2 regions of the Kushneria marisflavi genome follow, and region 2 is predicted to be linked to the other one. Evidence: predicted binding sites of a transcription regulator. Region 2 holds the regulator's gene; the other holds the start of a gene.
The links. The regulator sigma-54, encoded in region 2, starts transcription at its own class of promoters, with help from an activator protein. The targets are predictions, from matches to a motif close to TGGCACNNNNNTTGCTNT.
Positions count from the first base shown of each region.

Region 1: the regulator sigma-54 is predicted to act here: its motif matches at 3,389-3,406, upstream of B9H00_RS07795 (amino acid ABC transporter substrate-binding protein).

Region 1 is NZ_CP021358.1:1,702,153-1,709,423, reverse strand. Features, by position in the region: gene B9H00_RS07815 (MFS transporter) at 1-798, shown strand, start outside; gene ribA (GTP cyclohydrolase II) at 850-1,482, opposite strand; gene hemE (uroporphyrinogen decarboxylase) at 1,696-2,760, shown strand; gene B9H00_RS07800 (thiol-disulfide oxidoreductase DCC family protein) at 2,729-3,232, shown strand; gene B9H00_RS07795 (amino acid ABC transporter substrate-binding protein) at 3,477-4,511, shown strand; gene B9H00_RS07790 (amino acid ABC transporter permease) at 4,598-5,791, shown strand; gene B9H00_RS07785 (amino acid ABC transporter permease) at 5,793-6,908, shown strand; gene B9H00_RS07780 (amino acid ABC transporter ATP-binding protein) at 7,010-7,271, shown strand, end outside.
Region 2 is NZ_CP021358.1:3,367,615-3,374,885, reverse strand. Features, by position in the region: gene lptA (lipopolysaccharide transport periplasmic protein LptA) at 1-460, shown strand, start outside; gene lptB (LPS export ABC transporter ATP-binding protein) at 457-1,182, shown strand; gene B9H00_RS15300 (RNA polymerase factor sigma-54) at 1,302-2,717, shown strand; gene hpf (ribosome hibernation-promoting factor, HPF/YfiA family) at 2,861-3,172, shown strand; gene ptsN (PTS IIA-like nitrogen regulatory protein PtsN) at 3,176-3,649, shown strand; gene rapZ (RNase adapter RapZ) at 3,661-4,557, shown strand; gene B9H00_RS15280 (HPr family phosphocarrier protein) at 4,544-4,813, shown strand; gene mgtE (magnesium transporter) at 4,916-6,268, shown strand; gene pmbA (metalloprotease PmbA) at 6,323-7,271, opposite strand, start outside.

The sequences.
Region 1 (7,271 bases), 1.7 Mb from region 2:
ACGGTAGAAACGGCCACCGGACTCTATATCGGCGCGATCATCGGCGGTGGAGCACTGGCCTCCGGGCTGGCGCCCTGGTTTGCCGCCCTCGGCGGCTGGCGACTGGGGCTTGCCGGCTGGGCCATCCTGGTGCCGATAGCGCTGCTGTTATGGCACCGCCATGGCGGTCAGATGCTCACGCCCGTGCCGCGTGAGCGCTCTGCCGAGGCTACGCCGCTGTCACACATTCCGCGAGCCTGGACGCTGGCGCTCTTTTTCGGCTTCGGTACGGCCGGCTATGCCTGTGTCATGGCGTGGCTGCCACCCTATTATCTGGCACTGGGCTGGAGTGCCGGGGATGCAGGATTACTGCTGGGCTACGTGACCCTGTTGCAGGTGGTGGCCAGTGTCGGTGCGCCGTTTCTGGTGCGTTACAGTCTGGACCGACGCCGGGCGCTGTATTTGACGGTAGGGATGTCGCTGATCGGCTTTGTCGGGCTGTATGTCAAACCTGACGGCGTGGCTTTTGCCGTACTGTGGGGCACGCTTTTGGGGCTGGGGATCGGCGCGCTTTTCTCGCTGTCGGTGCTGGTGCCGATGGATCACCATCGTGATCCGGCCCGCGTGGGGGATCTGGCGGCCTTTGTGCAGGGCCATGGCTATCTGGTCGCGGCCGTGGCCACGCTGCTTTCCGGCATGGCGCGTGACATGCTCTCGGGCTTTGACACCGCCTGGGTGGCGCTGGCCGGGCTCTTTGCCATCATGCTGGTGATGAGCTGGCGTTTTGATCCGCATTATTACCCGCGCCATATCGACTGAGTGGTCTTCCGGGCGCCTTGACAAGGCGCCCGGATGGCAAGCGATTCGAGATCAGGTGCGTTCGCGGTCGACGTCGCTGGCGGCTTCAAACTCATCAAGGGCCATCATATGGCCAAGCTTGCCGACCTTGGTCGACAGATACTGCTCGTTGTGGGCGTTAAGGCCGGTGGTCAGCGGCACGCGCTCACTGATTTCAATACCGGCCTGTTGCAGGGAAAGCACCTTGCGCGGATTGTTGGTCATCAATCGCAGCCGGGAGATGCCGAGCTTTTCGAGCATCGGAATGCAGATGTCATAGCGACGCATGTCGGCTTCAAAGCCCAGTGCTTCGTTGGCCTCGACCGTGTCGGCGCCACCATCCTGAAGGTGATAGGCCCGGATCTTGTTCATGAGGCCAATGCCGCGACCTTCCTGGCGCAGATAAAGCAGGGCACCGCGACCCTCTTCGGCAATGCGCTTGAGCGCGACCTGAAGCTGATAGCCGCAGTCGCAGCGCATTGAAAAGAGCGCATCACCGGTCAGGCACTCGGAGTGCACTCGAGCCAGCACGGGGTCACCATCGGCCACATCGCCCAGCGTGAGGACAACATGATCCTTGCCGGTCTCGTCATCTTCAAAGCCATGCATGGTAAACGTGGCCCAGGGCATGGGGAGACGCGAACTGGCGATAAATCTGATCGTCACGGTAACCTCAATCTTGTTGGCAAGCCGTCATGTTGGCTTTGGAAGCTATCTTGGCAGCGCAGGTTACATTTATCTACACATGCCACGATGGTGCCCGGGTGATGTCGGGTGGAAAGGGCAGGCCCTACATATTGCACCATGATGGGCTCTCCTGCAGCAGGACTGTCTGAGCTACAATGAAACGACATTTTTTTGTCGGATGATCTTGTCTGCATGACTCTCGAAAATGATCGCTTTTTGCGCGCCCTGGCGCGGCAGGACGTTGACCGTACACCGGTCTGGATGATGCGCCAGGCCGGCCGCTACCTTCCCGAGTATCTCAGGGTTCGAAAGCAGGCGGGCAGCTTCATGGATCTGTGCCGCAACCGCGACATGGCCTGTGAAGTGACCCTGCAGCCGCTGGAGCGCTTTGATCTGGATGCGGCCATTTTGTTCTCCGACATCCTCACCATTCCTGATGCCATGGACCTGGGGCTTTACTTTGTGCAGGGCGAAGGGCCGATGTTCAAGCGTCCGGTCCGTGACGCGGCGGCCATCAATGCCCTGAAGGCGCCCGACGCCGAGCGCGATCTTGACTATGTCATGAATGCCGTCTCGACGATCCGGCGTGAGCTCAACGGTCGCGTGCCGCTGATCGGCTTTTCGGGCAGCCCCTGGACACTGGCGACCTACATGGTGGAAGGCGGTCCCAGCAAGGACTTTAGACACGTCAAGGGACTGCTTTACGGCGACCCGGCAGCGCTGCATCAGCTGCTCGAGACGCTGGCCACGGCCGTGACCGATTATCTCAATGCCCAGATTCGCGCCGGCGCTCAGGCGGTACAGATCTTTGATACCTGGGGCGGGGCGCTCTCCACGCCGGCTTACAAGGCCTTCTCGCTGGCCTATATGGAGAAGATCGTGCGCGGTCTGATCCGCGAGCATGACGGGCGTCGCGTGCCGGTGATCGTCTTTACCAAAAACGGCGGTCAGTGGCTTGAAAGCATCGCCGATATCGGCGCCGACGGCGTCGGACTGGACTGGACCACCGAAATGGGCGATGCCCGTGCCCGTGTAGGCGATCGTGTCGCGCTGCAGGGCAATCTCGATCCGTCGGCGCTGTTTGGCTCGCCGAAGGTCATTCGTGACGAAGTCGCGCGCATTCTGGAAAGTTACGGACCAGGCAACGGCCACGTGTTCAATCTGGGCCACGGCATTTCCCAGTTCACGCCGATCGAGAACGTGCAGGCCTTCATCGAGGCGTTACATGAACTCAGCCCCCAGTACCACCGCGGATAGGCCGGTCACACCGCCAGCGGCCCCGGACTGGCCGGGCCAGCTGGTGGTCTTTGATGGCGACTGTCCGCTCTGCCGCCGGTCGGTGCATTTTATCCTTGCCCATGAGTCGCACCCGGTCACGGGACTGGTGACGCTGCAATCGGCGCTGGGACACCGTTTGGGCGCGCATTTCGACGAGGATGCCGATGATCTGGATAGCATGTGGCTGATTCGAGGCGGCGCCCTTTATCGCGACAGTGATGGACTCTGGCGAACGGCGCAGTCACTGAAGACACCCTGGTCGGCCGCGGCCGGTATCCGATGGCTGCCCGCGTCGCTGCGTGATGGTGTCTATCGATGGGTCGGACGCTATCGCAAGAGGCTGGCGACCGATCCTGGCATGGGCGGTGCCGCTGCGTCCCGCCTTCTGAGCGCACTGAACCGCGTACAGTGTGAGAATCTTTCCCTGCCCGAGACGCTGGCCGATCCCTGATCCGGAAGCGGGTCTCATCCTGGTGCATGGTCGGTGAGCACCTGCACCATTGTGTGACAATTTCATCATATTCCTGACTCCGGGCCTGCGGTCAGGTTTCCTCAAAAATCCTCTTTCTCTCCTAAAACGGCGCCATGGCGCCGTTTTTTTACGTTTTGGAATATTCCTTGCTATAACGTTACAGACGCCTCTGGCAAGCGCCATGAGGTCGCATCATTCAACAACCCGGAGTGTTGCAATGAACATGACAATAAAAAAACCCTGGGCATGGGCATCAACGGCAGGGCTTTTAACGGTCGCTACGCTGGCGCCATCGACCTCCTATGGTGCCACGCTCGATGATGTCAAAAGTCGTGGCCAGCTGCGCTGCGGCGTCAGTGACGGGCTGGCAGGATTTTCCTCTCCCAACGCCCAGGGGCAGTGGCAGGGCATCGATGTGGATGTGTGTCGCGCCGTGGCCACGGCCGTACTGGGAGATCCCGGCAAGGTCACCTTCGCCCCGCTGACCGCCAAGGAGCGCTTTACTGCCCTGCAGTCCGGCGAGGTTGACCTGCTCTCACGCAACACGACCTGGACGGCCTCGCGCGATAATTCGATGGGGCTGACCTTTGCTGGCGTCACCTTCTATGACGGTCAGGGCATGATGGTGAGCAAGGACCTCGGCGTCTCGAGTGCGAAGGAGCTCGATGGCGCTTCGGTCTGTGTTTCTGCCGGTACCACCACGGAACTCAATCTGGCCGATTACTTCCGTGCCAACGACATGACCTATAACGCGGTCAGCTTCGATGAGGCCGATCAGACCGCCGCCGGTTTCGACAGCGGACGCTGCGATGTGTTGACCTCGGACTCTTCTCAGCTGGCGGCGCTGAGGCTACAGCTGTCTGATCCGTCCAGCGCCGTGATCCTGCCCGAACGAATCTCCAAGGAACCGCTGGGCCCGGTCGTACGCCAGGGTGATGAGCAGTGGATGAAAGTAGTGCGCTGGACGCTCTACGCCATGCTCAATGCCGAGGAATCCGGCATTACCAGCGCCAACGTCGATCAGATGCGCGATGCGCCCAAGTCTCCTGACGATGCCCGCCTGCTGGGCAAGGATGGCAACTTCGGCGAGCAGATGGGGCTGTCCAACGACTGGGCCTACAACATCGTCAAACAGGTCGGCAATTACGGCGAAATCTTTGAGCGCAACGTTGGCAAGGGCTCGCCTCTTGAGCTTGAGCGCGGCGAAAATGCGCTGTGGACCGATGGTGGTCTCCAATACGGCATGCCGGTGCGGTAGGGCACAAGCCACGCGCTTCGGCGCGTTGTCCTTGACGCAGGGCCGGCCTCCGAGGCCGGCCATCACGGCCCTGGAGACTACTGCTCATGTTGCGTCCCTCCACTTCCATTCCACGCCGCGGTCGCGGACCGCTATGGCGTGATCCGTCGGTACGTGCCCTGTTTTTTCAGGCACTGCTGCTGGTGACAGTGCTGGGCATCATCGCCTTTCTGGTGCACAACACCATGGCGAACCTGGATGCCCGAGGCATTCGTACCGGTTTCGGGTTTCTCGACCATCGAGCCGGATTTTCAATTTCCCAGACCCTGATCGACTATTCCAGTAACGCCAGCACCTATGGGCGCACCTTTCTGGTGGGGCTTGCCAATACGCTACTGGTCTCCGCGATGGGGATTGTTGCCGCCACGATCATTGGTTTTCTGGTCGGTCTGGCGCGATTGTCGCCCAACTGGTTGCTGGCTCGGCTGGCCGGGGCCTATGTCGAGATCTTTCGCAATATTCCGCTGCTGTTGCAGATCCTGTTCTGGTACTTCGCCGTATTGCGCGCGCTGCCCTCACCACGCCAGAGCATTACGGTGTTTGACAGTTTCTTTCTCAATGTTCGCGGCCTTGTCATGCCCGCGCCCGAGACACTGCCTGGTTTTGCGGCCACACCGATTGCGCTGGGGGTGGCGATCATTGCGGTCATCGCACTGGTGATCCTGGCCCGGCGGCGGCAGGCGGCGACGGGGGCGCAATGGCCGGTACTGCCCTTGAGCCTGGTGATTTTGATCGGCTTGCCACTCGCGGTGTTCTTGGTGACCGGGTCGCCACTATCCTGGTCGGTGCCGGCGCTGTCCGGTTTCAACTTCCGGGGTGGCATGCAGGTGCTGCCGGAGCTGGTCGCCCTCTGGGTGGCGCTGTCGATCTATACCGCGGCCTTTATCGCCGAGATCGTGCGCTCGGGGATTCAGTCCGTGCCGCGTGGCCAGACCGAGGCGGCGCGTTCGCTGTCACTGCCGGGCGGTCTGACCCTTCGTCGCATCGTCATTCCTCAGGCCATGCGGGTGATGGTGCCTCAGGTCACCAGTCAGTATCTCAACCTGATCAAGAATTCATCACTGGCCACGGCCATCGGTTACCCCGATCTGGTCGCGGTCTTTGCCGGCACCACGCTCAATCAGACCGGTCAGGCCATCGAGGTCATGACCATGACGATGCTGGTCTATCTGAGCATTTCGCTGGTCGTGTCGGCACTGATGAATGTCTACAACGCGCGCATGTCGCTCAAGGAGCGTTGAGATGTCTGCCATGTCTTCAGACAGTGAAGAGAGGCTTATCGCCTCGCGCCCGCCGCCCACCCCTCAGGGCGGGGCCATGTACTGGCTGCGTACGCGGCTTTTCTCGGGGCCGATCAACAGCGTGGTGTCGATCGTGACACTGCTGCTCATTGCGCGGCTGGTCTGGCCGGTCATCGACTGGGCATTGATCGAAGCCGACTGGGTGGGCAATTCGCGTGCCGACTGCACCGGTGACGGTGCCTGCTGGGTGTTCATTTCCACCCGCTGGAGCCAGATTGTCTATGGCTTCTATCCGGTGGCCGAGCGCTGGCGGGTGGACATCGTGCTGGGGCTTTTCTTCGCCCTGATTGCCTGGCTGGTCATACCGCGTCTGCCGGGTAAAAAGGTGGCGGCGCTGATGGCGCTGGTCGGTCTGCCCATCATTGCCTGGGTATTGCTGCTGGGCGGCGTGTTCGGATTGGCTCATGTGCCGACGCGGGCCTGGGGCGGGCTGATGCTGACGCTGACCATCGCTGCGGTAGGTATCGTGGGCTCACTGCCGCTGGGCGTTGTACTGGCACTGGGGCGGCGTTCGAAAATGCCGCTGGTGCGGGCCGTCTGCGTGATCTTTATCGAGTTCTGGCGTGGGGTGCCATTGATTACGGTGCTGTTCATGTCATCGGTCATGCTGCCACTGTTCGTACCGGCAGAGGTGGAGTTCGACAAGCTGCTGCGGGCGCTGATCGGCATCATGCTGTTCTGGAGCGCCTATATGGCTGAAGTGGTGCGCAGCGGACTGCAGGCCATCGACAAGGGCCAGGGCGAGGCCGGTGCAGCCCTTGGGCTGGGCTACTGGCTGCGCATGCGGCTGATCATTTTGCCCCAGGCCCTCAAGCTGGTGATTCCCGGCATCGTCAATACGTTCATTGCGCTGTTCAAGGACACTTCGCTGGTACTGATCATCGGGCTTTTCGATGTGCTGTCGATCATTCAGGCGGGGCTGACCGACAGCGACTGGCTGGGCTTTGCCATCGAGGGTTACGTGTTCGCGGCGCTGGTATTCTGGGTCTTCTGTTTTGGCATGTCGCGCTATAGCCAGATCATCGAGCGCCGCCTCGACAAGGGCTACCAGCGCTAACACCTATCACTATCAGCACGGCACGGGCGTGTCGTGCATCGGGAGTGTCTGTCATGAACGATATCCAGCAAGGGGCTGCCACCGCAGGGGAAGCCACCTCCATGGTAGAGATATCGCGGCTGAACAAATGGTATGGGGACTTTCATGTCCTGCGCGATATCGATCTGAGTGTGGCCCGTGGCGAGCGCATCGTCATCTGTGGGCCCTCGGGGTCGGGCAAGTCGACCCTGATTCGCTGCATCAACCATCTGGAGGCGCATCAGCAGGGGGAGATCGTGGTCAATGGCATCCCCATGACCAACGATGTCAAACGCATCGAGCAGATTCGGCGCAACGTCGGCATGGTCTTCCAGCACTTTAATC
Region 2 (7,271 bases):
CAACATTGGCGCCGACGCCCTCAACATCGATAACCGCGCCGGCACAGCCGTCTATACCGGGGCCGTCGAAGTCGATCAGGGCACCATGAAGCTGCGCTCCACTCGCGTCGAGCTCAAGCGCGCCCAGAGCGGTGGCCTTTCGAGCCTGACCGCAAGGGGCGGTGATGGTGGACGCGCCTATATCGAGCAGCAGCCGGCACCTAATGATCCGCTGGCAAAGGGATGGGGCAATACCATCATCTATCACGCCGGAGAGCGACGCGTTGAGCTGATCGGCAACGCTGAACTGCATCAAAACGGTGACACCTTCAACGGCGGCTACGTGGAATATTTCCTCGACTCACGCCAGGTCAACGCGCGTGGCAGCCAGAGCGCGAAGAGCAGCAGCTCTGAAAGCAGCTCGGGCGGGCGTGTTCGCATGCAATTGACTCCCGAAGAGCAACAGGGCAGCAGCCAATGAAAACCCTTCACGCAGCCCATCTGGCCAAAAGCTTCAAGGGGCGCCGTGTCGTTCAGGACATCAGCCTGTCGATTCGACAGGGAGAGATCGTGGGGCTTCTGGGCCCCAATGGGGCCGGCAAGACCACCTCGTTTTACATGATCGTCGGACTGATCCAGGCCGACGCCGGCCATGTTGCCATCGATGATCTTGACCTGAGCCGCCAGCCGATGCACAAGCGTGCCCACGCCGGCATCAGCTACCTGCCTCAGGAAGCCTCGATCTTTCGCAAGCTGTCAGTGGCCGACAACATCATGGCCATACTTGAAACACGCAAGGATCTGGATCGCCAGCAACGCCAGGAACGGCTCAATCAACTGCTCGAAGAATTCAGCATCAGCCATATTCGCGACAACATGGGCATGAGCCTGTCCGGCGGCGAGCGCCGGCGTGTGGAGATTGCCCGCGCACTGGCCATCGAACCGGCCTTCATTTTGCTTGATGAGCCCTTTGCCGGCGTTGACCCTATCTCGGTCGGCGAAATCAAGGGCATTATCCGCCAGCTTCGTACCCGTGGCATTGGCGTTCTGATCACCGATCACAACGTGCGTGAAACGCTGGATATCTGTGACAACGCCTATATCGTCGGCAGTGGCCTGATCATTGCTGAAGGCGACGCCAACGCCGTGCTGAATAACCAGCATGTACGCGATGTCTATCTGGGCCACGAATTTCGCCTTTAACCCTCTGGGGTTATTAACTGATGGCATGATAATTGCAGTCTTTAGCGCCTTCAGCACTTGCAAGGGCGCCGCGGACTGGATAGCGTGATATTACACGTTGGCGACCGGGCTTTACGAACATGATGAAACCCGCCTTACAGTTGCGCACGGGCACTCATCTCACCATGACGCCCCAGCTGCAACAGGCCATCCATCTGCTGCAGCTGTCTACGCTGGATCTGCAGCAGGAACTCCAGATGGCGCTGGAAAGCAATCCTTTACTGGATATCGAGGAGGAGCAGACGCTTGAGGTACCGGAGACCCCGTTATCTCAGGAGGAATGGTCCAGTGATATCCCGGAAGAATTGCCACTGGATGCTCGCTGGGACGATGTCTATACCAACGGCAGCGCTTCCTCCAACGTCGCCGATGACAGCTGGAATATCGAGCACAACGCCGTAGCCGTCGACCTGACCTCGCATCTTCGCGAGCAGATTCTGTTGATGGACATGACCCCACGCGAACAGCTGATCACCGATACCCTGCTGGACGCTCTCGAACCCAGCGGCTACCTCGGCACGGGTCTGGAAGACCTTGGCGAGGGGCTTCGGCAGCAAGGCCTCGGGGATCTCAAACAGTCTGAAATGGAGCACATGCTTTCGCAGCTCCAGCGGTGTGAACCCACTGGCGTTTTTGCACGCGATCTGCGCGAATGCCTGCTGCTACAGCTTGATCTATTGCCGGATGACACGCCCTGGCTTGCCCAGACCCGGCGCATGGTTCGTCAGTTCCTTGAACCACTGGGACAAAATGATCGCCGCCTGCTAAAGCGCCGCCTGAGTCTTGATGATGAAGCGCTCGATGACGTGATTCACACCATCCGGTCGCTCAACCCACGACCGGGTCGCGAATTTGAGGCCGTGGACCAACATCTCGTCATTCCCGATCTGGTGTTGCGTTATCACGCCCGCCATGGCTGGCAGGTTGAGCTCAATCAGGAATCCCTGCCACGTCTTCGCATTCAGCCCGACTATGCCGCCCTTGTACGTCGCGCCGACAAGAGTGACGACAATACCTTTCTCAAACAGCATCTTCAGGATGCACGCTGGCTGCTCAAGAGTCTCTCGAGTCGCAATGACACTCTGCTGCGGGTAGGGCAGGAAATCATGACACGTCAGGCCGGCTTCATTGAACACGGCGATGAAGCCCTCAAACCCATGATTCTTGCCGATATCGCCCAGGCCGTGGAGATGCACGAATCCACCATTTCCAGAGTGACCACGCGCAAATACATTCATACGCCGCGTGGCATCATGGAGCTCAAGTATTTCTTCTCAAGCCATGTGGGCCAGGAAGGTGATGCCCATGCCAGCACGGCCATTCGCGCCCGGATACGCAAGTTCATAGAAGACGAGACCCCAAGACGCCCGCTGTCTGATGCTCGACTGGTACAACTTCTGGCTGACAACGGCATCATGGTCGCCCGGCGCACCGTCGCAAAATACCGCGAGGCCATGGGCATTCCCGCTTCCAGCGAGCGCAAGCGTCTGGCCTGAAGGAGGTCAAAAAAGAGAACAACATCATTCAGGGTTTGCGCTGACGGGAAAAGCGTTACAATCTGAGAGTAGCCGGAACAGGCTTGCAGGTCCGGCAGTCCACATGGACAACCGGTTATCCGTTTCGATTCAGGGAGCATGCCATGCAGGTAAACATTACCGGGCACCACGTCGAATTGACCGATGCACTGCGCGAGCACGTCAATCAGAAGCTTGCCAAGCTGGAACGTCACTATGACAACATCACCAATGTTCAGGTGACACTGTCTATTGAAAAGGAGCGCCAGCAGGCCGCGGCCACGCTACATGCCGCAGGTGCCGAACTTCATGCTCAGGCCGAGCAGGAAGACCTTTATGTTGCCATCGATGCCTTGACCGAGAAGCTTGATCGTCAGCTGCTCAAGCACAAGGAGAAAACACAGGCCCGCTCCCAGGGCAACGGCAAATACCTGTAACCCATGACACTTGACCAGATACTCCCCTCCGACCGAATCCTGTTTGATGTGGAAGGGGGCAGCAAGAAGCGCGTGCTGGAATATTTCAGCGGGTTCATCTCACAAAACATTCCCAGTCTCGATAGCCAGGAAGTCTTTTCCCGACTGATCAGCAGGGAACGTCTGGGGAGTACCGGTGTGGGGAATGGCGTGGCCATTCCCCATGCTCGCAATTCACACTGCCGCCAGCCACTGGCTGGATTCATGCGCCTTCAGCAGGCCGTGGATTTTGATGCCATCGATGGCGAACCCGTCGATCTGCTTTTTGTGCTGCTGGTCCCTGAAGCTGCCGAAGACACGCATCTCTCCCTGCTGGCGCAGATTGCTGAAGTCATGAACGCTGCCGAAACCCGGCACGCCCTGCGCAATGCCCATGATGAGCAGGAACTTCATGACATTTTGATGCAGGCCATCAGTCAACTTTCAACGAGAGTATAAGCAGCATGGCCATGGAACTTGTTATCGTCAGTGGACGCTCCGGTTCCGGCAAGTCCATCGCGCTACAGGCACTGGAAGATCAAGGGTTTTATGCCATCGACAATCTTCCCGCGATGCTTCTGTCTGCCCTGATCGATGAGCTCGAAGCCGGTAGCCCGCACCGAAACCGTGTCGCGGTCAGCATTGATGCCCGTAACCTTCCCAGTGAGCTGGAGCGCTTTCCGGAGCATCTGGAGGCACTTTCCACGCGCGGCATTCATTGTAGAGTGGTCTATCTGACCGCGGACTCACGTGTACTGCTGGAGCGCTATGCGGCCACACGACGTCGTCACCCTCTGACGCGCGAAACCCAGATGACACTGGCCGAGGCCATCGAGGCGGAGCATCAGTTCCTCTCTCCCCTGCGGTATACCGCAGATCTGATCATCGACACGTCCGGTCAGTCCGTTCATGACCTGAGGCGCCGCGTGGCCGAACAGGTAGCACGTCATGACATCAATGACCTGACGTTGACCTTTGAATCCTTTGGTTTCAAGCGCGGCGTGCCACTGGATGCCGATATGGTGTTTGACGTGCGCTGCCTGCCCAATCCTTACTGGGACCCACGCTATCGCACCCAGACCGGCCAGGACAGTGACGTCATTGCCTTTCTTGAAGCCCATGACGAGGTCAAGGCGATGTTTGGCGACATCTGCCAGTGGCTGGAGCGCTGGTTGCCTTCCTACCTGGCCAGCCATCGCAGCTATCTGACCGTGGCCATCGGCTGTACCGGTGGCCAGCATCGTTCGGTGTATCTGGCCGAGCAGCTCGGCGAGCATTTTGCCGGTCAGTTCCCGGCCGTACGGATCCGACATCGGGAACTGACCATCCAGCGCGCTGTCAGCGAGGCGGGTGATGCTTCAGCGTGAACTGACCCTGACCAATCGTCGCGGCCTTCACGCGAGAGCCGCGACGCGGCTTGTACAATGCTGTCAGCCCTTTTCGTCTCGCGTGACAATTTATCATGGTGAAAGAAGTGCCGATGCCGCGAACATCATGTCGCTTTTGATGCTGGCTGCTCCCTGTACCAGCGTGGTCCATGTTCATGTGGAAGGTGACGATGCCGAAGAGGCACTAACGGCCATCGTGGCGCTTTTCGAGGCGCGATTCGACGAGGATCAATAGATCCTGATCCGAAGATTGACGGTCGCCGGGCATTCACGAACATTGTTCGACACTCTGCTAGAATACGGCTCCTGAATGGGCTGACACAGGGATGTCACAACAATGAGCAATGATCAGAAAGGACGTCAGCCTCGTCTGGAGCGACTCGAAAACGCCCTGGCACAGCGGGAAATGGATCAGGTTCGTCGCCTGCTTCGACGTGGTCTTCCACCTGCCGATGTTGCCCAGCTGCTGGAATCCATCCCGCCGCGTGAGCGTGACATCCTCTGGGAGCAGGTCGACAACCCCGCCAAGGGCGAGATTCTTCAGTATCTCAACGATGACATCCAGACCGAGTTTCTAAACCGGATGGATGCCTCTCAGCTGTTGGTAGCGACCCAGCAGCTCGACAATGATGATGCAGCGGATCTGCTGCAGCGTCTGCCCCACGCCACGCTCGAAAACATACTGTCGATGATGACGCCCAGCCGTCGGGCGAGCATCGAGATGGTATTGTCCTACCCCGAGGACACGGCCGGGGGACTGATGGATACCAACACCATCACGATCCGCCCGGAGGTCACGCTCGATGTGGTTTTGCGCTATCTGCGTCGACACCGGCGCCTGCCTGAATCCACCGATAACCTGCTGGTCGTGACGCGACACAATGAGCTGATCGGCGTACTGCCCATCAATCGGATTCTGGTCAGCGCACCCGGCATCAGCGTGCGTGAAATCATGGACACCGACGTTGTCACCCTCACGGCGTTGATGCATGAAGATGAAGTGGCCAGCATCTTTGAACGCAGGGATTTGATCTCGGCGCCGGTCATCAGTGCCGACAATCGTCTGTTGGGGCGCATCACCATTGATGACGTGGTCGATGTCATTCGTGAAAACTCGGCGCGCACCATGATGAGCATGGCCGGTCTCGAGGAAGAAGAAGACACCTTTGCGCCGGTGCTGCGCACCAGCCGCCGACGTGCCGTCTGGCTGGGCATCAACCTGATCGCCGCCACCATTGTCTCGATTGCCATCGGCTTTTTCGAAGACACCATCCAGCAGATTGCCGCGCTGGCCGTGTTGATGCCCATCGTTTCCAGCATGGGGGGTATCGCCGGTTCGCAGACCCTGACCGTACTGATCCGAGGCCTCGCGCTGGGACACGTCTCAGGCGCCAACGTACGCTGGCTGGTAGTGCGCGAACTCCTCTCCGGCTCGATCAACGGTGTGCTCTGGGCAGTCATCGTGGCCGTCATGGCCGTGGCGCGCTTTCATGACATGACGCTGGGCGCCATCATTGCCATGGCCATGGTCATTAACCTGCTGGTGGCAGCACTGGCAGGCACCCTGATTCCGGTCATCCTGAAAAAACTTTCAATTGACCCCGCGCTATCTGGTGGTGTTCTTCTAACCACCATTACCGATGTTGTGGGCTTTGTGGCCTTTCTGGGACTGGCCACTGCCATGTACTGATAAAACGCCAGGTCCTTCAGGGCATCACCCTGCCCTGAAGGCATCACTATCTATCTAGCCAGCCACCATCATGTCGTCAATCAGCCAGCTGCCGGTATGCACGCTGCTGCGTCGATCGATGTCATCGCCCAGCCCCACGAGATTGCCGAACATGTCCCGCAGATTGCCGGCAATGGTGAACTCTTCCACCGGGGCCACAATTCGGCCCTTCTCGACAAGAAAGCCTGCGGCACCACGGGAGTAATCGCCCGTGACCGTATTGACGCCCTGTCCCATCAGCTCGGTGACCATGACGCCACGCTCGATATTGGCCATCAGTGCCTCATGAGACGTCAATGGCGCCTGCAGGCGTACGTTGCGCGCCCCACCAGAGTTGCCGGTGGTGACAAGCCCCAGCCGCCGTGCGCTGTAGCTTGAGAGCATCCAGCTGGCCAGCCGCCCATCCACGATGAAGTCATTATCTCGCGTATAGACCCCCTCATCGTCATAGGCACTGCTGGCGATGGCACCATACTCGCGCGGACGTTCGCCCAGACTCAACCATTCAGGAAAGAGAGACTCCCCCATCGCATCGCATAGAAAGGAGGACTCGCGGAAAATGGCGCCTCCGGCAATGGCGTTGAGCAGGTGTCCGATCAGGGACCGCGCCATATTGGGCGTGAAAATCACCGGCATCCTGCCGGTATCCATTGGCCGCGATCCCAGACGCGCCATGGCCTGCTCGGCGGCCACACGTCCGACAGATTCGGGCACCCTGAGATGTGAGGGGTCACAGCTGACGGTATAGTCATGATCACGCTGCATTCCGGCATCGTCTCGGGCAATCATCATGCAAGAAAGCGCGTGATGGCTGGCCCGAGTCGCCCCCAGAAAGCCATGGCTATTGCCGTAGACGCTCACGCCCTCGCTGGTCGTAAGCGAGGCGCCATCACTGCTGTCGATGCCCGCCACGGCAAGCCCGCCCTGCTCACAGCGCCTGGCCAGTTCGATGCCATCATCAGGT